Regions from separate parts of the Klebsiella sp. GFKo11 genome, predicted to be linked through region 2. Evidence: predicted binding sites of a transcription regulator. Region 2 holds the regulator's gene; each other region holds the start of a gene.
What was found. The regulator sigma-54, encoded in region 2, starts transcription at its own class of promoters, with help from an activator protein. The targets are predictions, from matches to a motif close to GTTGGCACANNTTTCGCTNT.
Positions count from the first base shown of each region.

Region 1: glnA (glutamate--ammonia ligase) is a predicted target of sigma-54. The motif match lies at 2,959-2,978, and genes of this name have one in related genera.
Region 3: norV (anaerobic nitric oxide reductase flavorubredoxin) is a predicted target of sigma-54. The motif match lies at 4,558-4,577, and genes of this name have one in related genera.

Region 1 covers NZ_CM151369.1:6,309,824-6,320,212, reverse strand. Annotated here, with positions in the region: gene glnG (nitrogen regulation protein NR(I)) at 1-215, opposite strand, end outside; gene glnL (nitrogen regulation protein NR(II)) at 224-1,273, opposite strand; gene glnA (glutamate--ammonia ligase) at 1,462-2,871, opposite strand; gene typA (ribosome-dependent GTPase TypA) at 3,251-5,074, shown strand; gene ompL (porin OmpL) at 5,136-5,828, opposite strand; gene AC07P6_RS30225 (MFS transporter) at 5,915-7,297, opposite strand; gene AC07P6_RS30220 (MFS transporter) at 7,344-8,726, opposite strand; gene AC07P6_RS30215 (alpha-glucosidase) at 8,772-10,389, opposite strand, start outside.
Region 2 covers NZ_CM151369.1:646,133-656,521, forward strand. Annotated here, with positions in the region: gene arcB (aerobic respiration two-component sensor histidine kinase ArcB) at 1-1,396, shown strand, start outside; gene elbB (isoprenoid biosynthesis glyoxalase ElbB) at 1,631-2,284, shown strand; gene mtgA (monofunctional biosynthetic peptidoglycan transglycosylase) at 2,281-3,006, shown strand; gene npr (PTS phosphocarrier protein NPr) at 3,068-3,340, opposite strand; gene rapZ (RNase adapter RapZ) at 3,337-4,191, opposite strand; gene ptsN (PTS IIA-like nitrogen regulatory protein PtsN) at 4,237-4,725, opposite strand; gene hpf (ribosome hibernation promoting factor) at 4,791-5,078, opposite strand; gene rpoN (RNA polymerase factor sigma-54) at 5,101-6,534, opposite strand; gene lptB (LPS export ABC transporter ATP-binding protein) at 6,582-7,307, opposite strand; gene lptA (lipopolysaccharide ABC transporter substrate-binding protein LptA) at 7,314-7,859, opposite strand; gene lptC (LPS export ABC transporter periplasmic protein LptC) at 7,828-8,403, opposite strand; gene kdsC (3-deoxy-manno-octulosonate-8-phosphatase KdsC) at 8,400-8,966, opposite strand; gene kdsD (arabinose-5-phosphate isomerase KdsD) at 8,981-9,985, opposite strand; gene AC07P6_RS03130 (calcium/sodium antiporter) at 9,982-10,389, opposite strand, start outside.
Region 3 covers NZ_CM151369.1:1,380,410-1,390,798, reverse strand. Annotated here, with positions in the region: gene srlD (sorbitol-6-phosphate dehydrogenase) at 1-635, shown strand, start outside; gene gutM (transcriptional regulator GutM) at 770-1,129, shown strand; gene srlR (glucitol operon DNA-binding transcriptional repressor SrlR) at 1,198-1,971, shown strand; gene gutQ (arabinose-5-phosphate isomerase GutQ) at 1,964-2,929, shown strand; gene norR (nitric oxide reductase transcriptional regulator NorR) at 2,892-4,436, opposite strand; gene norV (anaerobic nitric oxide reductase flavorubredoxin) at 4,624-6,072, shown strand; gene norW (NADH:flavorubredoxin reductase NorW) at 6,069-7,202, shown strand; partial or broken gene AC07P6_RS06615 (HoxN/HupN/NixA family nickel/cobalt transporter) at 8,117-8,838, opposite strand; gene hypF (carbamoyltransferase HypF) at 8,850-10,389, opposite strand, start outside.

The DNA.
Region 1 (10,389 bases), 760 kb from region 2:
CGCTGTTTAATTTGTTTCAGCAGCGCCAGCCCATCCATTCCCGGCATACGGATATCAGACAGCAGGACATCCGGGGTTTTGGTGGTGAGGGCATCAAGCACCTCGCTGCCGCTCTCAAACGTTGTACAACTCAAGCCAGCCCCGGTGAGCGCGCGTTCAAGCACCCAACGGATGGAGCTATCGTCATCAACGATCCATGCTATCCCTCGTTGCATAAACACCTCTACTTCCGAATAGGCAGGTACACCGAGAATTCGGTATGCCCTGGCCAACTGGTAAATTCAATTTTGCCGGAGTGCTGATCGATAAGGCTGCGGGCGATAGACAGCCCGAGGCCAGTACCGCCTTCGCGCCCGCTCACCATCGGATAAAACAGCGTATCCTGTAAGTGAGACGGTATCCCCGGGCCGTTATCTTCAACGTCAATACGTGCTGCAAGGCGGTAGCGAACCCCGTGTAGGGTCAGCTGGAACGCCGTACGGGTACGCAGGACTATCTCTCCGCCATCAGGCCCCAGCGCTTGCAGCGCATTGCGGACGATATTCAGCAGCACTTGTTCAATTTGATCCGGGTCGTGTGGGAGTTCCGGCAGGCTTGGGTCGTAATCACGAACCAGTTTGACGTTATCCGGCAACTCCATAGACACCAGCTTCACCACTCGCTCTGCAACCTTGTGAATGCTCTCTGTGACGTGCATTCCAGGATGCTGCGGTCCCAGCAGGCGGTCGACCAGATTTCTTAACCGATCGGCCTGTTCAATGATGACTTTGGTGTATTCCGTCAACGAAGGATCGGGCAGCGCTTTGCTCAGCAACTGCGCTGCACCGCGCAGGCCACCCAACGGGTTTTTAATCTCGTGGGCCAAACCGCGCACTAAGTCACGCGCGGCAATCTGCTGTGCGTGCTGAAGCTGTTCCTGGCTCAGACGACGCTGATTATCCATCGGTGCCATTTCCAGCAAAATGTAGCCCTCAGGAAGGCGCTGTGCCGTCAGAGACAGGATATGTGACCGACCATCGATGACCAGCGTCACTTCGTTATCGGTAAAGCCCTGGCCCGCCTGCAGGCTCTCCTGCATAAGACCAATATTCAGCGAGAAATAGCTCAACAGCTCCGGGAGTGGGGTACCAAATAGCTTACGTGAGCTTTGCGCCAGCAACTGCTGTGCAGCCGGGTTCGCGTAATGCACCGCCAGGTCGTCATCGACCAGTAAGATACTGTTGATTAAAGAGTTAAGGATCTGCCCAGCATCGGGCAGTGTGCCTGTTGCCATCTGACAGTCTCCTGAATTAGAGTGCACCATTTTAGTGCAGTATAGCTTTTTATGAGTAAAAAGTTCATGAGATCAGCGCGTTGGTGGAGAAAAAAGCCCATCCTGAGATGGGCTGAAAGTTTCCACGGCAACAAAACATCCTCGGTACCCCACGCCACAACACGGAATACCGCGGATTTACAGCAAAATTAAACGCTGTAGTACAGCTCGAACTCAACCGGGTGCGGAGTCATGCGTACACGGTCGTTCTCTTCAATACGCAGGGCGATGTAAGCATCGATTGCGTCGTTGGTGAATACGCCACCAGCGGTCAGGAATTCACGGTCAGCATCCAGTTCGTTCAATGCTTCTTCCAGAGAACCTGCAACCTGTGGGATCTCTTTCGCTTCTTCCGGCGGCAGATCGTACAGGTTTTTGTCCATCGCTTCGCCCGGATGGATTTTGTTCTTGATACCGTCAAGGCCAGCCATCAGCAGTGCAGCAAAGCACAGGTACGGGTTAGCAGCCGGATCCGGGAAGCGGACTTCGATACGACGCGCTTTCGGAGAGGTCACTACCGGAATACGGATGGAAGCGGAGCGGTTACGGGCAGAGTAAGCCAGCATGACCGGTGCTTCGTAACCCGGGACCAGACGCTTATAAGAGTTGGTGGTCGGGTTCGCCAGGGCGTTAATGGCTTTAGCGTGCTTGATTACGCCGCCGATGTAGAACAGCGCTTGTTCAGACAGGCCTGCGTATTTGTCGCCAGAGAACAGATTTACGCCGTTCTTGGACAGGGACATGTGGCAGTGCATACCGGAACCGTTATCGCCGAACATCGGTTTTGGCATAAAGGTCGCCGTTTTACCGAAGCGGTGTGCGACGTTGTGCACGACGTATTTGTAGATCTGAATTTCGTCCGCTTTTTTGGTCATGGTGTTAAAGCGGGTAGCGATTTCGTTCTGACCGGCAGTCGCCACTTCGTGGTGGTGAGCTTCCACAACCAGACCCATCTCTTCCATGATCATACACATGGTAGAACGGATATCCTGAGAAGAGTCTACCGGCGGAACCGGGAAATAACCGCCTTTCACGCCCGGACGGTGGCCTTTGTTGCCGCCTTCATATTTGGTGGAAGAGTTCCATGCGCCTTCGATATCATCGATAGCAACGTGAGAACCGGAGATAGACGCACCAAAACGGATGTCATCGAACAGGAAGAATTCAGGTTCTGGCCCGAACAGCACGGTATCCGCAATGCCGGTTGCGCGCAGGTATTCTTCCGCACGTTTGGCGATGGAGCGCGGGTCACGGTCATAGCCCTGCAGGGTGCCTGGTTCCAGGATATCGCAACGGATGATCAGCGTCGGTTCTTCGTAGAACGGGTCGATCAGCGCGGTAGTTGCGTCCGGCATCAGAACCATGTCGGATTCGTTAATACCTTTCCAACCGCCAATCGAGGAGCCATCAAACATTTTGCCTTCTTCGAAGAATTCGGCATTTACCTGATGAGAAGGAATAGTAACGTGCTGTTCTTTACCTTTGGTATCGGTGAAGCGCAGATCGACAAACTTCACTTCGTGCTCGTTCAGCATCGTCAAAACGTGTTCAGCGGACATACTTAAACTCTCCCGGATTGGTCATTGTCGTCGTGGTAACGAAAACTTTCTAACTGCTTAAGGTGGCGTTGTTGCCTTAAAAAATATAAAGCGAAATCTGTGCCAACTTTTAAATTGCCCCCAAAAGGCGTTATCATGCACACCATCGTGCAAAAGGGCTGCACCATTATGAATGCATTGCACTATAATAGTGCAATTGTGTGAACATTGGGCACTTATTTGGTGCAATTGACCTTTAATAACCCTTTTAACGCTCCGTGAAAGCGGTCACAAAGAAACTCTGCAATACTTGTTTGCGGGGGATGTTTGTGATCCTGTTTTGTAGTGCGATTAATCCGTGTACAATAACGCGCTATTTCTAAATGCCTGAGGCAAAGTTGTGATCGAAAATTTGCGTAACATCGCCATCATCGCGCACGTTGACCATGGTAAAACTACCCTGGTTGATAAGCTGCTGCAGCAATCCGGTACGTTCGATGCGCGTGCCGAAACTCAAGAGCGTGTGATGGACTCCAACGATTTGGAGAAAGAGCGTGGGATTACCATCCTGGCTAAAAACACCGCTATCAAATGGAATGATTACCGTATCAACATCGTTGATACCCCGGGGCACGCCGACTTCGGTGGTGAAGTTGAACGTGTCATGTCCATGGTCGATTCCGTTCTGCTGGTCGTTGATGCAATGGATGGTCCGATGCCGCAGACGCGCTTCGTGACCAAAAAAGCCTTTGCTCATGGCCTGAAGCCAATTGTTGTTATCAACAAAGTTGACCGTCCGGGCGCACGCCCTGACTGGGTTGTCGATCAGGTATTCGACCTGTTCGTAAACCTCGACGCTACCGACGAACAGCTGGACTTCCCTATCGTTTACGCTTCTGCGCTGAACGGTATCGCGGGTCTGGATCACGAAGATATGGCTGACGATATGACTCCGCTGTATCAGACTATCGTCGATCGCGTACCGGCTCCGAACGTTGACCTTGATGGCCCGCTGCAGATGCAAATCTCCCAGTTGGACTACAACAACTACGTTGGCGTCATCGGCATCGGCCGCATCAAACGCGGTAAAGTGAAGCCGAACCAGCAGGTTACTATCGTTGATAGCGAAGGCAAAACCCGTAACGGTAAAGTCGGTAAAGTTCTGACCCATCTGGGTCTTGAGCGTATCGAGAGCGACGTTGCAGAAGCTGGCGATATCATTGCAATCACCGGTCTGGGCGAGCTGAACATCTCTGACACCATCTGCGATACGCAGAATGTTGAAGCGCTGCCGGCGCTGTCTGTTGATGAGCCGACCGTAACCATGTTCTTCTGCGTTAACACCTCTCCGTTCTGTGGCAAAGAAGGTAAGTACGTTACCTCTCGTCAGATCCTTGACCGCCTGAACAAAGAGCTGGTGCACAACGTGGCGCTGCGCGTTGAAGAAACTCCGGATGCAGACGCATTCCGCGTTTCTGGCCGTGGTGAACTGCACCTGTCTGTTCTTATTGAGAACATGCGTCGTGAAGGTTTCGAGATGGCGGTTTCCCGTCCGAAAGTAATCTTCCGCGAAATCGATGGCCGTAAACAAGAGCCATTCGAAAACGTCACGCTGGACGTCGAAGAGCAGCACCAGGGTTCTGTGATGCAGGCACTGGGTGAGCGTAAAGGCGATCTGAAAAACATGAATCCAGATGGCAAAGGCCGCGTACGTCTTGACTACGTGATCCCAAGCCGTGGCCTGATCGGCTTCCGTTCAGAATTCATGACCATGACCTCCGGTACCGGTCTGCTGTACTCCACCTTCAGCCATTACGACGACGTTCGTGCGGGTGATGTGGGTCAGCGTCAGAACGGCGTTCTGATCTCCAACGGCCAGGGTAAAGCGGTTGCGTTCGCACTGTTCAGCCTGCAGGACCGCGGTAAGCTGTTCCTGGGTCACGGTGCAGAAGTTTACGAAGGCCAGATCATCGGTATTCACAGTCGTTCTAACGACCTGACTGTAAACTGCCTGACCGGTAAGAAACTGACCAACATGCGTGCTTCCGGTACTGACGAAGCGACGACCCTGGTTCCGGCACTGAAAATGACGCTGGAGCAAGCTCTTGAGTTCATCGATGACGACGAACTGGTAGAAGTCACTCCGACTTCTGTCCGTATCCGTAAGCGTCATCTGACCGAGAACGATCGTAAACGCGCGATGCGTGGTTCTAAAGAAGATTAATTAACGCTTCTTGCTATGAAAAAGCCGCTGATTATCAGCGGCTTTTTTTTGCCTAAAAAACTTAAAAGAAATACTTCACCCCAGCGCGAATCTGGTTTTGCTCCCGGTGGTACGGCTCCACATTGCGATCCAGCCAGCGTAGTTCAAAGTAAGGCAGCCAGTTTTGATTGATCCGATACCTGAAGGTATTGGTAATTTCCCAGTGATGGTCTTTACCGTTGCTACTATTAAAGTCATTCACCCGCGTAAAATAGTGTGGTTCAAAAGTATAAGAGAATTTATCGGTGATAATAAAATTCCAATAGGTACCTACTTCGTAGGTATCATTATTATCTTGCTCACCGTTTAAGTCAGTTGAGCTGTAGTTATTGTGATTATAGCGGTTACGCACGGTCAGATTAAACCACGGGGTAAATTTGTAATTCACATCCAGATAAACCGCACCGCTGGAGCCAATGCTCTTGTCGGTAATTAACCCTCCCGGCTGAATCGTTAATTTATCCGTTGGTCTGAATAGCGGATACCAGCCTTCGATTTCGTTATAGCCATGCTTTAACTCATCCTTGCGTTGCAGAGTATAGGTGTTGGTGAGCATCAGGCCAGCGCCCATATCAAAGTTATAGCCAACGCGCAGCATGACCTCCATCTGATCGGATGCAAGGTTATACGCCTCGCGATTTTCCACATAAGCACCAGCAAACGCAGAGGTAGAGATAACAGAGGTTAACAGAAGTATCGCGTTTATTTTTTTCATAATAAATCCATTTTTTAACGTAGGGGAGCCGCTATCCATTAAAATGGATAGAGCGGCAATAATTAAAAAAGAGGTCTTTTAGTTATTCACAATACCGGGTTGTGTTGTTTTTTTCGTTGGCCAATTTCCTCGATAATAAAAGCAAAACGGCTTTCATTGAGCTTATAAAATAAGCCCATAGTGAATGCCGCGATAATCGCCAGACTGCAGGGCCAGAGGAAAATAAGCTGGCGTAAACCGAGTAGCGTAGTTTCACTTTGCGCAACATTGGGGATATAACCAATTTGCGTCAGCATAATTCCTGGCAAGAACCCAGCAAGCGCTGCGGAAATTTTTCGTGAAAAGGTATAACCGGTATAAACCGACCCTTCCGCACGAATACCCGTTTTCCACTCACCATAATCAACCGTATCCGGAACCAGCGCCCAGTTCAGACTGTTAACGAAGGCGGTGCCAAAGAAGGCCATGCAGGAGAACGTCACAAATAAAAATGATGTACTTCCCCAGAAAAAGTTCAGCACATCGCCTATGGCCCACAATGCCAGCCCACCCAGGTAAACCTGCTTTTTACCGAAGCGCTTCACCGTTGTGGGGACAAGAAAAACGCCCACCAGGATACAACCCATACTGAAAAAGCCCATCCATGACAGCAGATGGATATCGTTCAGTACGTACTGGGTGTAATAGACCTGAATCGCCAGCTTGATGTTAAATGCCGCCAGCGTACACAGGTTAGCAATACACAGCACCAGCAGAGGGGGGTTACGGAAAATCGCGCAGAACGACTTGAGAATACTGGGTTTATGATGATCCGGTACGATTTCAATATAGCGCTCTTTCACCCCGCTAAAGCACCACCACATGCTGAATAACCCGCAAACGGAGAAGATCAGCGCAGCAATCAGATAGCCAAGTGAAGGTGAACTTGTAAAAAGCGCCTGAATGGGCATAAAGCCAACGGTACACAGCAACAGGCCCAGGGTTGCGCCGCCCTGTCGCCACGCGGCGAGTTCTGCGCGCTGGTGCGGGTTTTTAGTGATGGCGGGAACCATCGCCCCGTAAGAGCAGTTCATCAGGCTATAGAACAGACCGAACAACATAAACAGCACCGTCGCCAGCCCCGTTTTCACCGTTAGCGTAAAATCTGTCGCTAAAAACTGCGCTGTGGCGACCAGCGCGACGGGGAATGAGGCATACAGAATAAAAGGCCTGAATTTCCCCTTTGCGCCGATATTACGCCGCGAGTCCAGTAATACGCCGGTCAGCATATCGGTGAAGGCGGTGAAGAACTTCGCTACCAGAAAGATGATCCCGCCGTAATATGCAGGCATCCCTAGTTCATCGGTATAAAATTTAAGCAGATACAGCGTGCCGATACACAGCATCAAATTTGAGCCGAAGTCACCCACGCCATAGGCGCATTTTTCCCGTAGGCTCAGTTTTAGCGTTAGCGGATCATGGTCAGACATAATCGCTCCTCAATAACGCCCCGTAGGGCGCTATTCATTATTATTATCAGACAGGTTGTTTACGGGCTTCTATCTCTTCAACGATGCGGACATACATCTTCTCGTTAAGGTTGTAGAAACAGCCCATCGCCACGATGGTGATCACCGCTAGCGCGCACGGATAAATAAAAATCAGCTGGCGTAAGCCTTCGACGGTACCCGCCGATTGCACCACGTTGGGCACGTAGCCAATCTGGGTCAGCATCCAGCCGGGGAAGAAGCCAGCCAGCGCCTGCGACACTTTACGGAAGAAGGTAAATCCGGTGTACACCGTACCTTCAGAACGCACGCCGGTGCGCCATTCGCCATATTCCACCGTGTCGGAGACCAGCGCCCAGTTCAGGCTGTTGACGAACGCCGAACCAAAGAAGGCCAGACAGGAGAAAGCAACAAAACTGACCGACCCGCCGCCAAAGAAGTAGTTGAGCAGATCGCCCGCAATCCAAATCAGCAGGCCGCCGATATAAACCTTCTTCTTACCAAAGCGTCTGACCATCATGGGCATTAAAAAGACGCCAATAAAGATACAGCCCATGCTGAAAAATCCCATCCAGGAGAGGAGGATGGGGTCATTCAGTACGTACTGGGTGTAATAGACCTGAATCGCTAGCTTGACGTTAAACGCGCCGAGCGTACAGAGGTTGGCAATGCACAGAATAAACAGCGGGCGGTTGCCAGCGATGGCGCGGAAGGATTGCAGTAACCCCGGCTTTTGCGCCGCATCAACGGGCTTAACTTCGACGTAGCGCTCTTTAACTCCCGCATAGCATAGCCACATAAACAGCAGGCCGAACAGGGAGAACAGCGTGGCGGCGAAGATATAACCCAGTTGCGAGTTGCCTTCGATCAGGTTCATCACTGGCACAAAGCCGACGGTGCACAGCAGCAGGCCGAGCGTCGCGCCGCCCTGACGCCAGGCGGCAAGCGAAGCGCGCTCATCCGGGTTTTTCGTTATCGCGGGTACCATCGCGCCATAAGAGCAGTTCATCATGCTGAAGAACAGTCCGTACAGCATAAACAGCACCGTCGCCATCACCGTTTTGCCGGTGATTTCAAACGGCGTGCCGACAAAGTTAGCGATAGCCAGAAGCGTAACCGGGAAAGCTGCGTAAATCAGGAATGGACGGAATTTACCTTTTGGACCGATTTTACGCCGCGAATCGAGCATAATCCCGGTGCCCATATCGGTAAATGCGGTAAAAAACTTGGCGATAAGGAAAATAATACCGCCGTAAGTTCCCGGTAAACCAAGGACATCGGTATAAAATTTGAGTAAATAGAGCGTGCCAATGTCCAGCAGGATATTGGAACCTAAATCACCCAGCCCATAGGCGAGTTTTTCTTTAAAAGGCAAGCGTAGGGTTGCCGGATTAGCTGAATTTTGACTCATTGTTATTCTCCGTTTGCCCGCGAGTCTCCCCGCGGGCGAGCCGTATTAGATGTGGCGTAAAGTGGCAAACAGCGATGCCCACTCACTCTTCGCGCGATAGAAGACGGGTGGCTGGCCAATTGGCGCATCGACGGTAATTTCGCCGCCCTGGTGAGTTTCACCGGTCCAGACGTTGACCCAGCTGTCTTCTGGCAGATACAGCGTCCAGTCGCATTTATCCTGTTCGTGAACCGGCGCAACCAACAGATCCTGACCCAGCAGATACTGATATTTCAGGGTATAGGTGGCTGCATCGTCTTCGTAATGCAGGAACAGCGGGCGCATCACCGGCAGGCCGGAGGCGGCGTTCTGCGCAACGGCCTGTTTGAGATACGGTTTCAGGGTGGTGAAGACGGTGGTCATACGGGCAAAGTGGGCGATAGTCTCTTCATCGCCATCAAACTGCCAGTTATCGCCTGGGCGGTTACCTTCGTGGGTGCGCATCATCGGGGTGAAGGCGCTGAAGTCACACCAGCGCAGCAGCAGCTCTTTCGTGCGTTTCATGTCAAACAGGGTCGTGTAGCCGCCGATATCGCTGTGGTGCAGGCCGTGGCCGGTCATCGCCAGCGACAGCGCCGCAGGGACGACCGAAGCCAGGCCATCGTCGAGACTCCAGTCCACGTTTTGGTCGCCCGCCCACATCATGGTGGAGTACTTCTGGCTGCCGGTGTAACCCGCACGCATAAAGAACAGGATCTCGCCGAGCTTGCCGGTCTCCTGTAGCGCCTCGTAGTTACATTTCGCCCACAGCGCAGGCCAGGCGTTGTGCATGATCTCGGCGCTGACGCCGTTGTGCAGATACGTATCGGTCGGCAGGTATTCGCCAAAATCTGCCATCCAGCCGCCGCAACCGAGCTCAATCATGTTCTTTTTGATGACTTCTTTGAACCAGTCGTAGGCTTCCGGGTTAGTCAGATCGACCACGCCGCCGTAAAACTCGCCGAACTCAACCAGGTAGTCACCGCCAGCGGCATCTTTTGCCAGATAGCCGCGTTCTGCCGCTTCGGCGCAGAGATCTTTATCGCTGGCAACGTACGGGTTGATATACGAGAGGAACTGCACGCCTTCTTCTTTCCACTGCTTAATACGGCTATCCAGCTGTGGGTAGTTGTCGCTGTTCCACTTCCAGTTCCACATCACGCGCTTGCCAAAGGAGGTCATACGGATCCCGGACCAGTCCTGCGCCCAGATGCCGTTCACCTTCACGCCCGCGTTGCGCATGGTGTCCAGTTTGTTCTGGCAAACCTCGGTGCCGCCCTGAATACCCAGCGTGACGCCGTCGTAAATCCAGTCCGGCAGCTCTGACTGGCGGCCTAACAGCGCGGTCAGTTTTTCCAGCAGGGAAATATAGGTGTCGGCGCACTCAAAGCGCAGGGTGGTTTTGTCTTCCCACAGCGCCAGTTCGTGATACTCCGGTGCGCTAAAGTCGAAATTCATGTAGCAGCTGTTATCAACGTGGCAGTAGTATTTTTGCGTGCTGACAAAGGTTGGTTGCGGGAAGAAGGTCCAGTAATAGTCGCCGCCCGCGTTCTCTTTGCAGTCCGCCTGCCAGGTGACATAACTATTTTTATTACGACCCACGCCCTGTTCGCTGGTCCACAGTGGGAACGGCTTGCCGCGTAAA
Region 2 (10,389 bases):
AGAGCAGGAAAAATACCTGAAAACTATCCATGTCTCAGCCGTGACGCTGGGTAATATCTTCAACGATATTATTGAGATGGACAAAATGGAGCGGCGTAAAATTCAGCTGGATAATCAGCCGGTTGATTTCACTGGCTTCCTTGCTGATCTGGAAAACCTCTCTGGCCTGCAGGCGCAGCAGAAAGGTCTGCACTTTGTGCTGGAACCCGCCCTTCCGCTGCCGCATCAAGTGATAACCGACGGTACGCGGCTACGCCAGATTCTGTGGAACCTCATTAGTAACGCGGTGAAATTTACTCCGCAGGGCGGGAATGTGAACGTCCGCGTGTGTTATGACGAAGGCGATATTCTGCATTTTGAAGTAGAAGATTCCGGTATTGGTATTCCTGAAGCGGAACAGGACAAAATCTTTGCCATGTATTATCAGGTTAAAGATAGCCAGGGAGGCAAACCCGCGACCGGCACCGGTATTGGCCTTGCGGTATCGCGTCGTCTGGCGCGCAACATGGGCGGTGATATCTGCGTTTCCAGCCTGCCGGGCAAAGGGGCGACCTTTACGCTCACCGTACATGCACCTGCTATTGCTGAAGAAGTCGAAGACACTTTGGCAGAAGATGAAATGCCATTACCGGCGCTGAACGTGTTGTTGGTGGAAGATATTGAACTGAATGTGATCGTCGCGCGCTCGGTGCTGGAGAAACTAGGCAATAGCGTGGATGTGGCGATGACCGGTAAGGCCGCGCTGGAGATGTTTGTGCCCGGCGAATACGACCTGGTTCTGCTCGATATTCAGCTGCCGGATATGACGGGACTGGATATCTCTCGCCAGCTGAAACAACGCTTTGCTGCTGATGAACTCCCGCCGCTGGTGGCGCTCACCGCTAATGTACTGAAGAACAAAAACGAGTATCTGGACGCCGGGATGGACGATGTCCTGAGTAAACCGTTATCGGTCCCGGCGCTAACCGCAATTATCAAAAAATTCTGGGATTCACCGGAAGAGGAAGAGAACGATATGCCATCTGTAGATGTCAATAAATCGGCTTCTGTACTGGATGTTCCGATGCTTGAGCAGTATATCGAACTGGTGGGACCGAAGCTTATCAATGACGGTCTGGCAGTTTTCGAGAGAATGATGCCGGGCTATCTGGCGGTTCTGGAATCGAATCTAACCGCGCGTGACCAGAAAGGCATTGTCGACGAAGGGCATAAAATTAAGGGGGCGGCTGGCTCAATTGGTTTGCGTCACATTCAGCAGCTTGGACAACAGATTCAGTCACCAGATTTGCCGGCATGGTCAGATAACGTTGCAGAATGGGTTGAAGAGATGAAATCCGAGTGGCAAAGCGACGTTGCGGTACTGAAAGCGTGGGTAGCGGCGGCTGATAAAAAATGACCCCGGATAAACCGGGGTGCGCGAATACTGCGCCAACACCAGGGAACTGGTTGTTGTGCCAGAATCATTTGAGTGATTTTTTTACACGGCGCAACCTGAGGATTTGGCTTGCTCGCTGATTAAGATAGCAAAGCTTAAATAATTTGTTACGTGAATCGGTAAAATATGTGAAGCATAGCGAGTAAATCAAAATTTTTGACTGGTTCCATAAACTTGTACTAAGGGGCTGATGTGATGAAGAAAATTGGTGTGGTGCTAAGCGGTTGCGGTGTTTATGACGGCAGCGAAATTCATGAAGCGGTTATTACCTTGCTGGCGATTGCTCGCAGCGGCGCCCAGGCCATCTGTTTTGCACCTGATAAAGTACAAACTGATGTAATCAATCATTTGACCGGGGAAGCGCAGGCTGAAAGCCGTAATGTGCTCGTTGAGGCCGCACGTATTGTGCGCGGGGAAATTCGTCCCCTGGCAGATGCCCGAGCGGATGAGCTGGATGCGCTGATTGTGCCCGGCGGATTTGGCGCGGCGAAAAACCTCAGTAGCTTTGCTTCCCAGGGCAGTGAATGTACGGTGGATAGCGATCTGAAAGAACTGGCTCTGGCCATGCATCTGGCGGGTAAACCGTTGGGTTTTATCTGTATCGCTCCGGCGTTGCTACCTAAAATTTTCTCATTTCCGCTACGCGTGACTATCGGCACCGATCTGGATACCGCAGATGCATTAGAGGAGATGGGCGCTGAACACGTGCCTTGCCCGGTCGATGACATAGTGGTTGATGAAGACCACAAAGTGGTGACGACTCCGGCATATATGCTGGCGCAGAATATTGCTGAAGCGGCGAGCGGAATTGAAAAACTGGTCGCTCGCGTGCTGGTTCTGACTGCATGAAGTCTCGTTTTTCCCCGCTGCGAATGATCAAACGTCTTTTGCTGCGGTTGTTGTTGGCATGTTTGGTGGTATGGGGCGGTGGCATTGTGCTGTTTAGCATCGTGCCGGTTCCTTTTTCGGCCGTGATGCTGGAACGACAAGTCAGTGCCTGGGCCTCTGGGAATTTTCATTACGTCGCCCATTCTGATTGGGTGGGGATGGATGAGATATCTCCCTGGATGGGGCTTGCGGTTATTGCTGCTGAAGATCAGAAATTCCCTGAGCACTGGGGTTTTGATGTTTCCGCCATTGAGAAGGCGTTGGCACATAATGAGCGCAACGAGAGCCGCATTCGCGGTGCCTCAACGCTATCACAGCAGACAGCAAAGAATCTGTTCTTGTGGGATGGTCGCAGCTGGCTGAGAAAAGGGCTGGAGGCTGGGCTGACCGTTGGTATCGAGACCGTCTGGAGCAAAAAACGCATCCTCACGGTTTATTTGAATATTGCTGAGTTTGGTGAAGGGACGTTTGGTGTGGAAGCCGCATCACAGCGCTATTTTCATAAACCGGCCAGTAAGTTGACCGCTTCTGAAGCGGCACTGTTAGCTGCGGTCTTGCCTAACCCGATTCGCTTTCGCGCAGACGCACCGTCAGGATACGTCCGTAGTCGGCAAGCGTGGATTTTACGCCAGATGCGTCAGTTGGGTGGGGAAGGGTTTATGCAGAAAAATAAGCTACATTGATGTTTATAGTGGCTAAATTTATAACTCCGGTAAGCATCACGCGACGCAACCGGGGGTCGTGCTAGTCTTCATCAAAACCGGCGTTGAACAGCGCGATAACCGCTGCCAGCGCTTCAACTTCCTGCGGGCCATTCGCTTCAATCTCAATCTGACGTCCTTTGGCTGAGTCAAGCATCAGCAGGGCAATTACGCTATTGGCCTCTGCCTCAGTACCTTCATCATTGCGCAGCAGGACTTCAGCATCATAGTTCTGCATTAACTCAAACAACTTCATTGCCGGGCGGGCATGCATGCCCAGCTTATTGGTGATCTCAACGGTTTGCTTAACGGTCATGATTTACGTTTTTCCAGCGTCCGATGACGAGACTGCACGTTCTTACCGCGCGAGCGGAAGTAGTCAGCCAGCTGTTCGGCGATGTAGACCGAACGGTGTTTACCGCCAGTACAACCAATGGCCACCGTCAGATAGCTGCGATTATTGGTTTCCAGCATGGGTAACCATAGTTCAAGATAGCTACGAGTCTGGTAGATAAAATTGTGAACTTCCGTGTGTCGGTCGAGGAAGGCGGCGACAGGTTTGTCCAGACCTGTCATCGGGCGCAGTTTCGGATCCCAGTGCGGATTAGGCAGGAAGCGCACATCGAAAACGTAGTCGGCATCGATAGGGATACCATGCTTGAAGCCGAAAGATTCGAAGACCATCGTCAGCTCACGTTCGCGTTTGCCTAGCAAACGGGTACGCAGCATTTCTGCCAGCTCATGCACCGACATCTCGGAAGTATCGACGATCAGATCGGCGCGAGAACGCAGTGGTTCCAGCAGGTCGCTCTCTTCATCAATAGCGCTTTCGAGCGACAGATTTTTGCTCGACAGCGGATGTAAGCGGCGCGTATCGCTGTAGCGGCGAATTAAGGTGTTGCGATCGGCGTCAAGAAACAGCAACTGAGGCGAAAATTCTGCGGGCAGATTTTTCATTGCCTGCTCAAAGATTTCCGGTGACTCAGGCATGTTACGTACGTCAATGCTGACGGCAGCTGAGATATTTCTATCTGCAAGCGAGCGTGCCAGTTCGGGTAACAAAACCACCGGTAGGTTGTCCACACAGTAGAAACCCATATCTTCCAGCGCTCGCAGGGCGACGGATTTCCCCGATCCTGAACGGCCGCTGACGATCATCAGTACCATGTACCGTTTCTCCTCAGTACGATAAAGAGTAAGGTGCGACTCCCGTTATGCCCCATCGTTGCTTCCTGCTTCGGTGATAATTTCATACAACTCTTCGTTGCTTTGGGCGGCGCGTAGTCGGCGACAGGTTGCTTTATCCGCCAGACGTTTTGCGACCAGTGAAAGCGTATGCAGATGAGTTTTGGTCTGATCGGCGGGAACGAGAAGCGCAAACAGGAGATCGACAGGTTGATTATCGATCGCATCAAAAGCGATCGGGGTTTCCAGTTGGACAAAAACGCCAACGGCCCGCAGCGTATCCTCTTCGAGTTTTCCGTGTGGGATCGCGATACCGTTACCGATCCCGGTGCTGCCCATTTTCTCGCGAGTGAGGATCGCTTCGAACACCACCTGAGGCGGCAAGCCTAGCTGTTTTGCTGCCAGCTCGCTGATGATTTCCAGGGCACGTTTCTTGCTCTGGCAGTGAACCTGGCTACGGGTACATTCCTGGTTAAGGACATTGCTCAGTTGTAGAGCCGAATCGTTATTTATCATAATTTCACCTGAGCTCGCCCTGACCAACCGCCTGCTGGCGGTTGGCGTAGGTTATGCCCGGACAATTAGCGTTGTTTCAGTTTATCTTTATGTTTTGTTAGCTGTCTTGCCAGCTTATCAATAAGACCATCGATAGCGGCATACATATCCTGCCCTTCCGCACTGGCATGGATTTCACCACCGTTGACATGCAGGTTGGCATCCGCAATTTGCGTTACCTTCTCTACCTTTAACACAATGTAGACCTGATTGATCCTATCGAAAAACTGCTCCAGCTTGCTAAATTTCGTATTAACAAAATCGCGCAGAGCAGGGGTTATTTCTACGTTGTGTCCTGTAATGTTGAGCTGCATAGTGTCTTCCTTATCGGTTGGGTCAAACCAGTTGTTTACGCTGATTCGACGGCGGAATGGATAAAGACTCTCGATACTTAGCGACGGTGCGGCGCGCCACCATAATACCCTGATCGGATAACATGGTGGTGAGCTTACTGTCGCTCAACGGCTTCGCGGGGTTCTCCGCGGCGATTAACTTCTTCACCAGCGCGCGAATGGCCGTCGACGATGCTTCGCCGCCGCCTTCTGTGCTTACATGGCTGGAGAAGAAATACTTCAGCTCAAAAATACCGCGTGGACTATGCAGGTATTTTTGGGTAGTAACACGTGAAATGGTCGATTCATGCATTTCGACGGCCTGAGCAATATCAGCCAGTACCATCGGCTTCATATGCTCTTCACCTTTCTCGAAAAAGGCCTGCTGCTGCTCAACAATGCAGCGACTGACGCGCAGTAGCGTATCGTTACGGCTCTCCAGGCTTTTGATCAGCCAGCGAGCCTCTTGCAGATTGCTGCGGATAAACTGGCCGTCGGCATCATTGCGTGTGCTGTTACCCATGGCAGCATAGTGCTGATTGATCTTCAGGCGCGGTAGGCTATCTGAATTGAGTTCAACGACCCAGTGGTCATTCACCTTACGCACCAGCACGTCAGGAATGACATATTCTGGTTCGCCAGTTTGAATGGATTGACCAGGGCGCGGATCCAGGGATTGGATCAGGCTTACCGCTTCCTTTAATACTTCTTCTTTGAGGCGGGTTACGCGCATGAGAGAGCGGAAATCATGATTCGCTAGTAGATCAAGGTGATCGCTGATGATCTGACGTGCTTCATCAATCCAGGGTGTTTCTCTGGCAAACTGCGAAAGTTGAACCAGTAGGCAGTCGCGCAGATCTTTTGCCGCTACGCCGACGGGGTCGAAACGCTGAATGCGCTTGAGGACGGCTTCAACTTCTTCAAGTCCGATTTCATCATCGCCAATGCTCTCAACGATGTCTTCGACAGAAATAGTGAGATAGCCGGTATCATCAACGGCATCGACAATGGAGGTCGCGATGGCGCGATCGGTATCAGTGAACGGTGTAAGTTCAACCTGCCACATCAGGTAATCTTGCAGGCTTTGAGTGGTCTCACCCTGGTAGACGGGCAGTTCGTCATCCTGATAATCGACGCCGTTACCTGATGGCGTTCCTGCTGTATAAATCTCATCCCAGCTGGCATCAAGCGGCAGTTCTTCAGGCATGTCTTTTTGCTCAAGGGCATCGACGGTATCCAGAGATTCGCGATCCTCGGCCTCTTTGGTTTCTACCTCATCGTGAAGATCGGTTTGCTCCAGCAACGGGTTGCTATCCAGCGCCTGCTGGAGTTCTTGCTGGAGTTCTAACGTGGACAACTGCAGTAAACGAATCGCCTGCTGCAGTTGTGGCGTCATGGCAAGCTGTTGGCTTAGCCTTAATTGCAAACCTTGCTTCATATTCAGGGCCAATATCTCCGACTAAAACGTCTGTAACCTCTACCCTATCAGAGTCTGAAGTCTTCCCCAAGATACACGCGCTTAACCTGCTCGTCTTCAAGGATTTGTTGAGGTGTACCGTGAGCTATCAGATGGCCCTGGCTGACGATATAGGCACGTTCACAAACGGCGAGCGTTTCCCTAACGTTATGGTCGGTAATCAGCACGCCCAGGCCGCTATCGCGCAGATGCTCAATGATACGTTTGATATCGATGACGGAAATAGGGTCGACGCCAGCAAAAGGTTCATCCAGCAGGATAAATTTCGGGTTAGCGGCCAGCGCACGGGCGATTTCGACGCGGCGACGTTCACCACCGGAGAGCGCCTGGCCGAGGTTATCGCGCAGGTGCTCAATGTGAAACTCTTCCATCAACTCTTTCGCGCGATCTTCACGCTGCTCGTTGCTTAAGTCGTCCCGGATCTGCAATACCGCCATCAGGTTATCGTACACGCTCAGGCGACGGAATATGGAGGCTTCCTGCGGCAGATAGCCTATACCGCGACGCGCGCGAGCATGTAGTGGCAGCAGGCTGATATCTTCATCGTCAATAATGATGTTGCCAGCGTCGCGCGGAACGATACCGACGACCATATAGAAGGTAGTGGTTTTACCCGCACCGTTCGGGCCGAGCAGGCCAACAATCTCACCTGAATTCACGGTCAGACTGACATCTTCCACCACGCGGCGGCCTTTGTAAGCTTTGGCGAGATTCTTTGCAGTTAATGTTGCCATAACGAATTACTTACCCTTCTTTGACTGGTCGGTGCCTTTGTCCTGCAGCTGCGAAGGAACCAGAACCGTGGTCACTCGCCCACCTTTATTGCTGAACGCCTGCATTTTTTGCTCTTTTACCAGATAGGTGATTTTGTCACCCTGGATATTGCTATCGATCTGTTCCAGATGCGCATTGCCGGTCAGCACGACAAAGTCATTTTGCAGTTCATAATGCATTTTTGACGCCCGGCCTTTAACCGGCTTGCCGTTGTCCTGCATCTGGAAGAAGGTCGCTGGGTTACCATAACCATCAATAACCTCTTTGCCTTTCTCTCCGCCCGGGCGAGTTACGACAACCTTGTCGGCGTTGATTTTGATGGTTCCCTGGGTAACAACGACATTACCAGTAAACGTGACGACATTACCCTGCATATCCAGCGACTGCTGATCGGATTCAATATGAATTGGCTGATCGGTGTCACCGGTTTTTGCCAGTGCCGGCAGGCTGGCGGCCAGTAAGGCGCTGGCGAGCGCAATCTTAAGGCTGAGTTTGTTTGTTCTGAATTTCATATGAGGTTCTAACCTTTTCAATCAGCTCGGCATTTTTGCTGCGCAGGTTCCCGCGCATTTTCAGGCCGCTGGAATTAAATGTTGTTCCGTACAACGTCACCATGTCATCGGAGGTAACATCCTGCGTCACCAGGTTTATCTGGGCGTTATCCGTCGTAATTTTGCGCAGTTGAGAATCCGCCGTCAGCGCATTCACTTCAACGTGCCCGTAAAGATACAGCATGCGGTCATTCGTCAACTTGGCTTTATCCGCTTTGATAGACCAGGTTGGTACTTTGTTAGTATCGAAGGTGGTCATTACCGGTTTTGCGAACCACGACAGTTGCTGTTCGGAAAAATACTCCACGTGTTCAGCGATCAGCCGGTAATTAAGCGCCCCTTCCGGACTATAAACGACGGTATCGGTATGCTCACTGGTATACGTTGGCTCATCAGGATTGACCGCTTGCTGGGTGGTCTCGTCCGTACTCGCCAGATTCAGGCCGATCAGGATCAGCGCGACCAGCGACAGTAAAATGATAACCCAACGTCTGGTTTTACTCATATAGATTGCCCTTTGGCCTCATCCAACTTGCCCTGCGCCAATAGTAGCAAATCGCAAACTTCCCGTACCGCCCCGCGACCGCCATTAATGCGAGTGACGTAATCTGCGCGCGGGATCAGCAACGGGTGCGCATCTGCCACCGCTACGCTTAAACCAACCTCAGCCATCACCGGCCAATCGATCAGATCGTCACCGATATAGGCCACTTCATCAGCGCGAACGGCCAGTTTGTTCAGTAATTCATGAAATGCCAGCAGTTTATTAGACTGCCCCTGGTACAGATGCGTGATGCCAAGAGTTTGGCAACGGTCTTCTACCAGTTTAGCTTTTCGTCCGGTAATTATCGCCACTTCAATATCTGAAGTCAGGGCGCAACGGATCCCGTAGCCATCACGTACGTTAAACGCTTTTAGCTCTTCGCCGTGGTTGCCCATGAAGATAAGCCCATCGGACAGGACGCCATCGACATCGAGGATCAGTAAACGGATCTTCGCTGCGCGATCAATAAAGCCCTGACTTACCGGCCCATAACAGGTCGCGATCAGGGCATCAGCATTATTCATTATTTTTTCCTTACTTACACTACGCCCGCGCGCAAGAGATCGTGCATATGTACCACACCTACCAGACGGTCGCCATCAGCAACCAACACGCAGGTGATATGACGGGATTGCATCAGGTTCAGCGCATCGACGGCCAGGATACCGGGGCGAATACGGATGCCACCTCGGGTCATCACCTCGGCAATACTGGCATTGCGCATATCGACGCCGGTATCAAATACCCGACGCAGATCGCCATCGGTGAAGATACCGATGATATTCATTTCATCATCACAGATAGCGGTCATGCCTAAATTTTTGCGCGTGATTTCCAGCAGCGCATCGCGCAGCGTGGCCTGAAGACCTACGTGCGGGATTTCATCGCCGGTATGCATGATGTCATTGACCCGCAGCAGCAGCTTACGTCCCAGCGCACCGCCAGGGTGTGACAGGGCAAAATCTTCAGCGGTAAAACCGCGTGCTTCCAGCAGCGCGACGGCAAGCGCGTCGCCCATCACCAGCGCGGCAGTGGTGCTTGAAGTTGGCGCCAACCCTAATGGGCAAGCCTCTTTTGGCACCTTCACGCACAGATGAATGTCCGCCGCGCGCGCCATGCTGCTTTCCGGGCGGCTGGTGATACAAATAAGCGAAACCTGCTGACGTTTAAGAACGGGGATAAGCGCGAGGATTTCGTTTGACTCACCCGAATTTGAGAGTGCGATAACCACATCACGTGGGGTGACCATACCTAAATCGCCATGTGCGGCTTCGCCCGGATGAACAAAAAATGATGAAGTTCCGGTGCTGGCAAAGGTAGCTGCCATTTTTCGCCCGATATGACCAGATTTGCCCATCCCCATTACGACAACTTTGCCGTTGCAGTGAAAAATGCTCTCACAGGCGCGGGTGAAATCTTCATTAATATATTGATCAAGCTGGGCCAGACCTTCACGTTCAATTTCCAGAACCTCACGGCCTGCCCGTTGAAAGTCAAAATCCGCTGGCAAATCTATTTGCGACATAATGTTATCCCGAATCATTCAACGAAGAGCGGCGCTGTCCAGAACAGCATCGCCAACCAAAGCATAAATCCGCCCACCAGCAGTAGGCCTGCTAGCCGACCAGGCTGCTGTTTACGCCGCCAGCACAGTAGGGCAAAGATCAGGCTGACCAGCAGCATGACGCCATAGTCGCGGGTAAACGCCTCGGCAGCGAAGGTGCCTGGCGCAATCAGCGCGGGAAGCCCGAGAACCAGCACGATATTAAGAATATTAGCGCCAATGATATTGCCGATGGCGATATCGTTTTCACCTTTTCGCGCGCCGGCAATAGCGGTTGCCAGCTCTGGCAAACTGGTAGCGATAGCAATCACCGTTAAGCCGACGGTCAGTTCGCTGATGGCGAAAAAGTTCGCTAGCACCGTAGCGTTATCGACCACCATACG
Region 3 (10,389 bases), 730 kb from region 2:
AATATGGCGAAGGAACGGCGTACGGCTTTGGTGCCGACGCCACCAGCGAAGCCAGCGTCGTCGCCCTCGCCCGCGGAGTAGACGAAATATTTTCCCGTGTCGATCTGCTGGTCTACAGCGCCGGGATCGCCAAAGCGGCCTTTATCAGCGACTTCGCGCTGGGCGATTTCGATCGCTCGCTTCAGGTTAATCTGGTGGGCTACTTCCTCTGCGCCCGCGAGTTTTCGCGGCTGATGATCCGCGACGGTATAAAAGGACGCATCATCCAGATCAACTCGAAATCCGGCAAAGTGGGCAGTAAGCATAACTCTGGCTACAGCGCGGCGAAGTTTGGCGGCGTGGGGCTGACGCAGTCTCTGGCGCTGGACCTCGCAGAATACGGTATTACCGTCCATTCGCTGATGCTGGGTAACCTGCTGAAGTCGCCGATGTTCCAGTCGCTACTGCCGCAGTACGCCACCAAATTGGGGATTGCCGAGAACGAAGTTGAACAGTATTACGTCGATAAAGTTCCGCTCAAGCGCGGTTGCGATTATCAGGATGTGCTCAATGTGCTGATGTTTTACGCCAGCCCGCAGGCTTCGTACTGCACCGGGCAGTCCATCAACGTCACCGGCGGGCAGGTGATGTTTTAAAACGTTGCGCGCTGTTTTCCCGGAGGCGATGCTGCGCATCTGTCCGGGCTACCGATTATGCAGCTGTCTGGTAGCCCGGACAGGCGCAACGCGCCGCCTCCGGGGGAATATCGCACGCACCTTAAGGAGATTTTATGGTTACCGCACTCATCACCGTCGCCGCCATCGCCTGGATAACCCAACTCGCCTTTGGCGGCTGGCAAATCCGCCAGTTCAACCGCGCCTTTGACCAGCTATGCCAACAGGGCCGGGTCGGCGTGGGTCGCTCCTCGGGCCGCTTCAAGCCGCGCGCCGTCGTCGCCATCGCCGTCGACGAACACGACCGCATTCGCGATACGCTGTTAATGAAAGGTCTCACCGTCTTCGCCAGACCACAAAAAATTCCCGCTCTCAACGGCAAACATCTCAAGGAATTGCAGCCTGATGTGATCTTTCCCAATGATCCGCTCTGTCAGAATGCACTATTATTAGCGCTTAATCCGAAACATGGATAATTTCGTTGTGAAAGTTAATATCTTGCGAAATTATCATTTCGAAACTTTAAACGCAGGATACAACGCCTATGAAACCACGTCAGCGCCAGGCAGCCATTCTCGAGCACCTGCAAGCGCAGGGCAAATGCTCGGTTGAAGAGCTGGCGCAACACTTCGACACCACCGGTACCACCATCCGCAAGGATCTGGTCATCCTTGAGAATGCCGGTACCGTTATCCGCACCTACGGCGGCGTGGTGTTAAATAAAGACGAGGCCGACCCGCCCATCGACCACAAAACGCTCATCAACACTCATAAAAAAGAGCGGATTGCCGAAGCCGCCGTTCGCTTTATTCACGATGGCGACTCAATCATTCTTGACGCCGGCAGCACGGTCCTGCAAATGGTACCAATGCTCAGCCGCTTCAATAACATCACGGTGATGACCAACAGCCTGCATATCGTCAACGCCCTCTCCGAGCTGGATAACGAACAAACTATCCTGATGCCAGGCGGCACCTTCCGTAAAAAATCGGCCTCCTTTCACGGCCAGCTGGCGGAAAACGCCTTCGAGCACTTCAGCTTTGACCGACTATTTATGGGCACCGACGGGATTGATTTAATCGCCGGCGTCACCACCTTTAATGAGGTTTATACGGTCAGCAAAGCGATGTGCAATGCCGCCCGCGAGGTTATCCTGATGGCCGACTCATCGAAGTTTGGCCGCAAAAGTCCCAATATCGTCTGCGGCCTGGAGAGCGTGGACAAACTGATTACCGATGCCAACATCGACCCTGAATTCCAGCGGGCGCTGGAAGAAAAAGGCATCGAAGTCATTATTACTGGAGAACATCATGAGTAACTTTCTGTTAGAAGCCGGACGCCAGACCCTACTGCTGGAGCTTCAGGAGGCGAGCCGCCTGCCTGAACGCCTGGGCGACGACTTCATCCGCGCAGCGGAAATCATCATCCACTGCGAGGGCAAACTGGTGGTCTCCGGGATCGGTAAATCGGGCCACATCGGCAAAAAGCTGGCCGCTACATTCGCCAGCACCGGCACCCCGGCATTTTTCGTCCATCCGGCGGAAGCGTTACACGGCGACCTCGGAATGCTCGATAGCCGCGACGTGATGCTGTTTATTTCCTACTCCGGCGGCGCTAAAGAACTGGATCTTATCGTCCCACGGCTGGAAGAACGGTCCATACCACTGCTGGCGATGACCGGTAAATCCACCTCTCCGCTGGCGCTGGCCGCCAAAGCCGTTCTTGATATCGCCGTGGAACGCGAAGCCTGCCCGATGCACCTCGCCCCGACCTCCAGTACCGTCAACACACTGATGCTCGGCGACGCGCTGGCGATGGCGGTGATGCAGGCTCGCGGCTTTAATGAAGAAGATTTTGCCCGCTCGCACCCGGCTGGCGCGCTGGGCGCACGACTGCTGAACAAAGTTCACCATCTCATGCGCCGCGATGGCGACGTGCCGCGCGTGGATGTTGATACCAGCGTGATGGACGCGATGCTCGAACTCAGCCGCACTGGCCTGGGACTGGTGGCGGTCTGCGATGAGCACAATCACGTCCAGGGCGTGTTTACCGACGGCGACCTGCGCCGCTGGCTGGTAGGCGGCGGCAGTTTGCAAGATGTCGTCAGCCTGGCGATGACCCGCAACGGCGTAACCCTGCAATCAGAAAGCCGCGCAGTAGAAGCTAAAGAGCGCCTGATGAAGCACAAAATCAGCGCCGCTCCGGTGGTCGATGACAACGGACAGCTGGTCGGCGCGATTAACCTGCAGAACTTTTATCAGGCCGGGATCCTTTAAGTCCCAGACGCTTCGCCAGCCGATGCAGGTTGGCGACATCGAGATCCAGCGCGCGGGCGGCGGCGGCCCAGTTCCGGCTGTTATCCGCCAGCGCTCTGGCAATCGCTTCGCGCTGGAAGGCTTCCGTCGCCTCGCGTAAATTCACCACCTCCGTCACCGGCTGCGGGCTTGCGCTCGGCAGGACCGGCGTTTCCACGGCGAACTGAAAATGCTGCGGCTCCAGCGCCACCTCATTACCCGCCTGCGTCGCCCGCGCCAGCACCACCGCGCGATGGATCGCATGTTCCAGCTCACGCACGTTCCCCGGCCACAGCCAGGCGCGCAGCCTCGCCCGCGTCGTGTCGCTTAAAATCACCTGCGACAGCCCCATGCGCAAACGGCACTGCTCGCAGAAATACCCCGCCAACAGCACCACGTCGTTTTCCCGCTCGCGCAGCGCCGGAACCGACAGCGGGAACACGCTCAGACGATGATAAAGGTCGGCACGAAAACGCCCTTCCACCACCTCCTGACGCAGGTCGCGGTTGGTCGCCGCCAGCACCCGCACATCAACCCGCAGGCTGCGGTCATCGCCGACGCGCTGAATGTCGCCATACTGCAGCACCCGCAGTAGCTTGGCCTGTAGCGCCAGCGACAGCTCGCCAATTTCATCGAGGAACAGGGTCCCGTTGTCCGCCATTTCAAACTTGCCGCTGCGGTTACTTATCGCCCCGGTAAACGCCCCTTTAACGTGACCAAACAGCTCGCTTTCCGCCACGCTCTCCGGTAGCGCTGCGCAGTTGAGATACACCAGCGGGTTGGCTGCACGCGGCGACCCCTGATGCACCGCCTTCGCCACCAGCTCTTTGCCGGTGCCGGTTTCGCCGCTAATCAGGACGTTCAGGTCGGAAGCCGCGACGATATCGATCTCTTTTTTCAGCTGTAAAATCGGTGCCGACAGGCCGATTATCTCCTGACGCTCGGACGCCGGATAAGCGATAGCCTGCTCCGGCAGCACGTTTTGATTCTCCAGCCGGGCAATCAGCAGCGCGTTATTCAGCGCCCCGGCGACCAGAGCGGCAATCAGGCGCAGCTCCTCATCGCTAAAGCTGTCGAAGCGGTCCGCATCCATGCCGTCGAGAGTCAGCGCACCAATCAGGGTTTGTCCGGCAAATAGCGGCAGCCCGACGCAGGCATGTACCTTCAGGCTCTCCTGTCCGGGAATTAATCCGTCGTAAGGGTCCGGCAGGTCGCTGTCTGCCGGGAACCGCACCACATCCCCGGCGCGAGCAATCGCCTCCAGCCGCGGGTGACCTTCAAGGGCGAAGCGTCGCCCAAGTACATCCTGCGCCAGGCCATCAATCGCCAGCGGCACAAACTGATGCGCTTCGTAGCGCAGCAGCGCCGAAGCATCGCAGCCGAGAATCTGCCGCAGGGTGGTAATCAGGCGCGAGAAACGGTCGGCATGACCGATATCGCTTTGCAAATCAATGGCGATTTTCGCCAGGGCCTCGACGGAGAAACTCATTGTCGCCTCATAGTCATTCTGACAGTAAAGATAGTCATAACGACTATTTTAACCATTGTCATTTTGACATCAACAAATTTAGATAAAAACATTAAAACCTTTAAATTCAATTAATTAATAAGTTGGCACGCAACTTGATATAAGCAAAACATCTTATTTGAACAATGCTGAATTAATTGAGGTTGCTATGTCTATTCTGGTTAAAAATAACATTCATTGGGTTGGCCAACGTGACTGGGAAGTGCGTGATTTCCACGGAACAGAATACAAAACGCTGCGCGGCAGCAGCTACAACAGCTATCTCATCCGCGAAGAAAAAAATGTGCTGATCGATACCGTCGATCATAAATTCAGCCGTGAATTCGTGCAGAATCTGCGCAGCGAAATCGACCTCGCCGATATCGACTACATCATTATTAACCACGCCGAAGAGGATCATGCTGGCGCGCTAACCGAACTGATGTCCTGCATTCCGGACACCCCGATCTACTGCACCAACAACGCCATCGACTCCATCACCGGTCACCATCACCATCCGGAGTGGAATTTTAACGTAGTGAAAACCGGCGACAGCCTGGATATCGGTAACGGCAAACAGCTGATTTTTGTGGAAACCCCGATGCTGCACTGGCCGGACAGCATGATGACCTATATGACCGGCGATGCGGTACTGTTCAGTAACGACGCTTTCGGCCAGCACTACTGCGATGAACGCCTGTTCAACGACGAAGTTGACCAGACCGAACTGTTCGAGCAGTGCCAGCGCTACTACGCCAACATCCTGACCCCGTTCAGCCGCCTGGTGACGCCGAAAATCACCGAAATCCTCGGCTTCAATCTGCCGGTCGACATGATTGCCACCTCCCACGGCGTGGTATGGCGTGAAAATCCAACCCAGATCGTTGAGCTGTACCTGAAATGGGCGGCGGACTATCAGGAAGACCGTATCACCATTTTCTACGACACCATGTCCAATAACACCCGCATGATGGCGGATGCGATTGGCCAGGGCATCAACGAAGTTGACCCGAACGTGGCGGTGAAAATCTTTAACGTCGCCCGCAGCGATAAAAACGAAATTCTGACCAACGTGTTCCGCTCCAAAGGCGTGCTGGTCGGCACCTCCACCATGAACAACGTAATGATGCCGAAAATCGCCGGGCTGGTGGAAGAGATGACCGGCCTGCGTTTTCGCAACAAGCACGCCAGCGCCTTTGGTTCCCACGGCTGGAGCGGCGGCGCGGTTGACCGTCTCTCTACCCGTTTACAGGATGCCGGTTTTGAAATGTCCCTGAGCCTGAAGGCCAAATGGCGTCCGGATCTCGACGCGCTGGAAATTTGCCGTCAGCATGGTCGCGAAATTGCTCGTCAGTGGGCGCTGGCTCCGCTGCCGGAAGCCGCTGCCAAACCAGACCAGGCACAAGAAGCCTGCGCCTGTGCCGCCGCAGCGGCAGCCGACCTCGGACCGATGATGCAGTGCAGTGTGTGTCAGTGGATTTACGATCCAGAAAAAGGCGAGCCGAACCAGGACGTCCAGCCGGGTACGCCGTGGAGCGAAGTCCCGGATAACTTCCTCTGCCCGGAATGCTCGCTGGGTAAAGATGTGTTTGATGTTCTGGCATCGGAGGCAAAATGAGTGATGGCATCGTCATCATCGGCTCGGGCTTCGCGGCCCGTCAGCTGGTGAAAAATATCCGCAAGCAGGACCCGCAAATCCCGCTGACCCTGATCGCCGCCGACAGCATGGATGAGTACAACAAACCGGACCTCAGCCATGTGGTCAGCCGTGGTCAGAAGGCCGACGAACTGACCCTGCAAACGGCGGGAGAGTTTGCCGAGCAGTACAATCTGCGCCTGTTCCCGCATACCTGGGTGAGCGATATCGACGCCGAGAATCAGGTAGTGAAAAGCCAGGACCGCGAGTGGCGCTATGACAAACTGGTGCTGGCCACCGGCGCGACGCCGTTTATTCCGCCAGTGCCGGGACGCGAGCTGATGCTGACCCTCAACAGCCAGCGTGAGTACGGTGCAGCGCAGAGTCAGTTACATGACGCCAGACGCGTGCTGATCGTCGGCGGCGGGCTGATTGGCTGCGAACTGGCGATGGATTTCTGCCGCGCCGGGAAAGCGGTGACGGTGGTGGATAACTCCGCCAGCGTGCTGTCAGCGCTGATGCCGCCGGAGGCCAGCAGCCGCCTGCAGCATCGTCTGACCGATATGGGCGTGCACCTGATGCTGAAATCCCAGTTGGAAAGCCTGGAGCAAAACGCCGACGGCATTCGCGTCACCCTTGACCGTCAGCGCACGGTGACCGTTGATGCGGTGGTCGCCGCCGCCGGCCTGCGCCCGGAAACAGCGCTGGCGCGGCATGCCGGTCTGGAGATTAATCGCGGCGTGGTGGTAAACAGCCAGCTGCAAACCAGCCATCCGGCGATTTACGCTCTCGGCGACTGCGCGGAAATCAACGGCATGGTGTTGCCGTTCCTGCAACCGATTCTGCTGAGCGCCATGTGCCTGGGTAAAAATCTGCTGACCCAGCAGGGCGAGCTGAAGCTGCCGCCGATGCTGGTGAAGGTCAAAACCCCGGATTTACCGCTGCATCTGGCGGGCGATACCCGACGCGAGGATCTGACGTGGAATATCATTGCCGCCAAAGACGGTCTGGTCGCAAAAGGCGTGGATGCCGAAAACCAGCTACGCGCCTTTGTGGTTAGCGAGGATCGCATGAAAGACGCCTTTGCGCTGCTCAAGCAGTTGGTGAGTTAGCCTGTATGGACTGACGTTATCCCCGGAGGCGGCGCGTTGCGCCTGTCCGGGCTACCCCACCGGCGAGCTTACCGTTTTCCCGGGTCGCGGCGTAAACGCCTTACCCGGGCTACCCCACCGTACGATTCCTCTGCTCCGGTAGCCGTTGGGATTTGGTAGCCCGGACAGATGCGCAGCATCGCCTCCGGGACAATATTCCGCACCGCTGCCCTGGTAGCCCAGCTAAGCGCAGCGCAAGCCGGGGATCCCAGAAAAGACATCTTACGTTAACCTTGTGGGATGCTATTATCCATATGTTGGGTGATGTCAAATAAAAGGACAGCTAAATCAATATGGAATTTAAAAAAAATAAAGTCATAATTTTCAATCTATTGCTCGCTTTGCTCAGTTGCGCCGTTATTATTTTAATCCACAATGCAGGATATGAATGGTATATCGCACACTTCCATCCCCGCAGTAGAGGTGTTGGTTTAGTTTTTGTCAGGTTTTATATCCTGGGAATAATCATTCCGGCAGTTTTCATATCTGTATTTATTAGAATGAAATGGTCATTAATTATGATGGCGGCAATATTTGGCTATATGTTTATCACCTGGTACAGCGGCAACCCACTAAGAGTCATATTGATGTCTATCTCCGCCTGCGCAGGGTATGGAGTCGTTATATCAGGAATGCTTTTAAAACGGAGTTTCAGGTCGTTAACCTGATATATCCGGCTGATGCTTCATCCCGGGTCGCGGCATAAACGCCTTACCCGGGCTACCCAACCGCACGATTCCTCTGCTCTGGTAGCCGTTGGGGTTTGGTAGCCCGGACAGATGCGCAGCATCGCCTCCGGGACAATATTCCGCACCGCTGCCATGGTAGCCATGGTAGCCCGGCTAAGCGCAGCGCGAGCCGGGAAAAACGCCAACCTACCGCGCCAGATTATCGTACCCGCGCCAGCGGTAGTTGAGCACCGACAGCACCCAGCAGGCAACAAACAGTCCGACCACCACAAAACCAGCGTTGCCAAGATTGTCGTTCAACGCGCCAACCCAGCGCCAAACCCCACCGCTCAGAGAAAACTTATCCATCAACAGCCCCAACGCTTCCAGCCCGCCAATGAACAGCGCCACCACCACCGACGTCCCGGTAATGGTCATATTGTAATAGAGCTTGCGCTGCGGCTTGCTGAACGCCCAGCCGTAAGCGCCGACCATCAGCACATTATCAAGCGTATCCACCAGCGCCATGCCGCTGGCGAACAGCGCCGGAAAAACCATAATCGACCAGATGGACATCCCGCTCGATGCGCTGGCAGCGGAGATCCCCAATACGCCAATCTCCGTCGCCGTATCAAAGCCGAGGCCAGCACCACAATTGACGAGTGGCCCAGCGAGAACCATGCCCCCACGGCAAAAGGCCGCCGCCCCTGCTGCATCATTTTGCGGGTCACGTTATCAATTGCTGCAATATGATCGGCATCCACCGCATGGCGCAGGCCGTAACCCCAGGCCAGCAGGCTGGCAGCCATTAGCGCACCGCTGCCGCCGAACGCGACAAACGCCCAGCCCCAGGCCAGCAAATTGGCCACAATTAATGCCAACACCAGCGCCGCTGCGCGCGGCTGCTGGCGCAAAATCATCATTATCATATTGGTGTCCTTTAAGCCTGAAGACGGGCCGCAGCGATAACCGCCTGGCCGAGGGCGAGCGCCCCATCGCCTGCGGGTAGTTGCTGCGGAAACAGCAGAGTAAAATCATGAAGATAAAAGGCCAATCGCGCCGCCAGCAGCCGGTTATGCAGTACTCCGCCACCAAAAGCCAGGGTGTGAATGTCCCGCGCGTTCGCACAATCACGCATCATCGCCGCCAGCCCGCAGGCCAGCGCATCGTGAAAAGCCCAGGATTTTTGCGCCGGATTGGCCTGCCAGCCGAGCCACAGTCGCCAGAACGTCGCCAGGTCCAGCTCGCCATCGCGCCACGGTAACGTCACCGGATGATCAACACCTTCGCAGGTTGCCGCCAGCGCCTCCAGTCGACAGGCCGCCTCGCCCTCATAGCTCAGGGTTTGCGGCGCACAGCCTAATACGCAGGCAACGGCGTCAAACAGACGTCCGCACGACGACGCTTTAGGCGCATTAATGCCGCGCTCAATGGCCCGCGCCAGCAGCGGCCAGTTTTGCTGACGCAGCACGGCGGTTTCGGCATAGCTCTGCCAGTCAGGCACAAACGCCAGGCACTGAGCGAGCAGATTGCGCCACGGCTGACGGGCGGCGAGGTCTCCGCCGGGCAGCGCCACCGCGGGCAAGCCGCCAAGCCGTTCGCACTCACGATAGTTAACCCGCAGACACTCGCCGCCCCATAGCTCGCCGTTTTCCCCCATTCCAATGCCGTCGAGCGTCAGGGCGATGACGTCGCCGCCGTCCAGCGGCCAGCGATGTTCAGCCAGGCAGGCGGCTGCGTGGGCATGGTGATGTAAAACGCGCTCCACCGGTAGCACCAGCGACGCCGCCCACTGCGAGGCGCTATAGCCGGGATGGGCATCAACCACCACCCGCTGCGGCGTAAAAGCGTAGATTTCCTGCATCAAATGCAGCGCCTGTCGCCACTGCCCTTCTACGCCTTCCTCACCGAGGTCGCCAAAATGCTGACTGAGCACCGCTTCATCGCCGCGCAGCAGGCAGAAGGTATTTTTCATATCCGCGCCGAGGGCCAGCAGCGGCGGTACGTCGTGGAATCCCGGCGGTAGCGGCAGCGCGTCCGGCACATAGCCGCGAGCACGGCGCAGCATCTCGCCGCTTTGCCGCACCACGGAATCATCCATCCGCTGCACAATCTCGCGATTATGCAGCAGAAAACCGTCGGCAATCCCGGCGAGATCCGCCAGCGCCTGGTCGTTGGTCAACGCGGGCGGGCGGCCGCTAAGGTTGCCGGAGGTCATCACTAAAGGACGCGCCAGCGCCTGCGAAAGTAAATGCTGCAATGGATTAGACGGCAACATTCCCCCTACTTCCGCAAGCCCTGGCGCAATTTGGTCGCACAGGCCAGCAACCTGCGCTTTATTCAGCAGCACGATCGGCGCGGCGGGGGATGTCAGCAGCTTAAGCGCCTGTTCGGGCAATCCCATCGTTGTCGCCAGCATCACCGCCAGCGGTTTTGCCGGACGATGCTTGCGCGCCCGCAGCGTCGCCACCGCATCACGA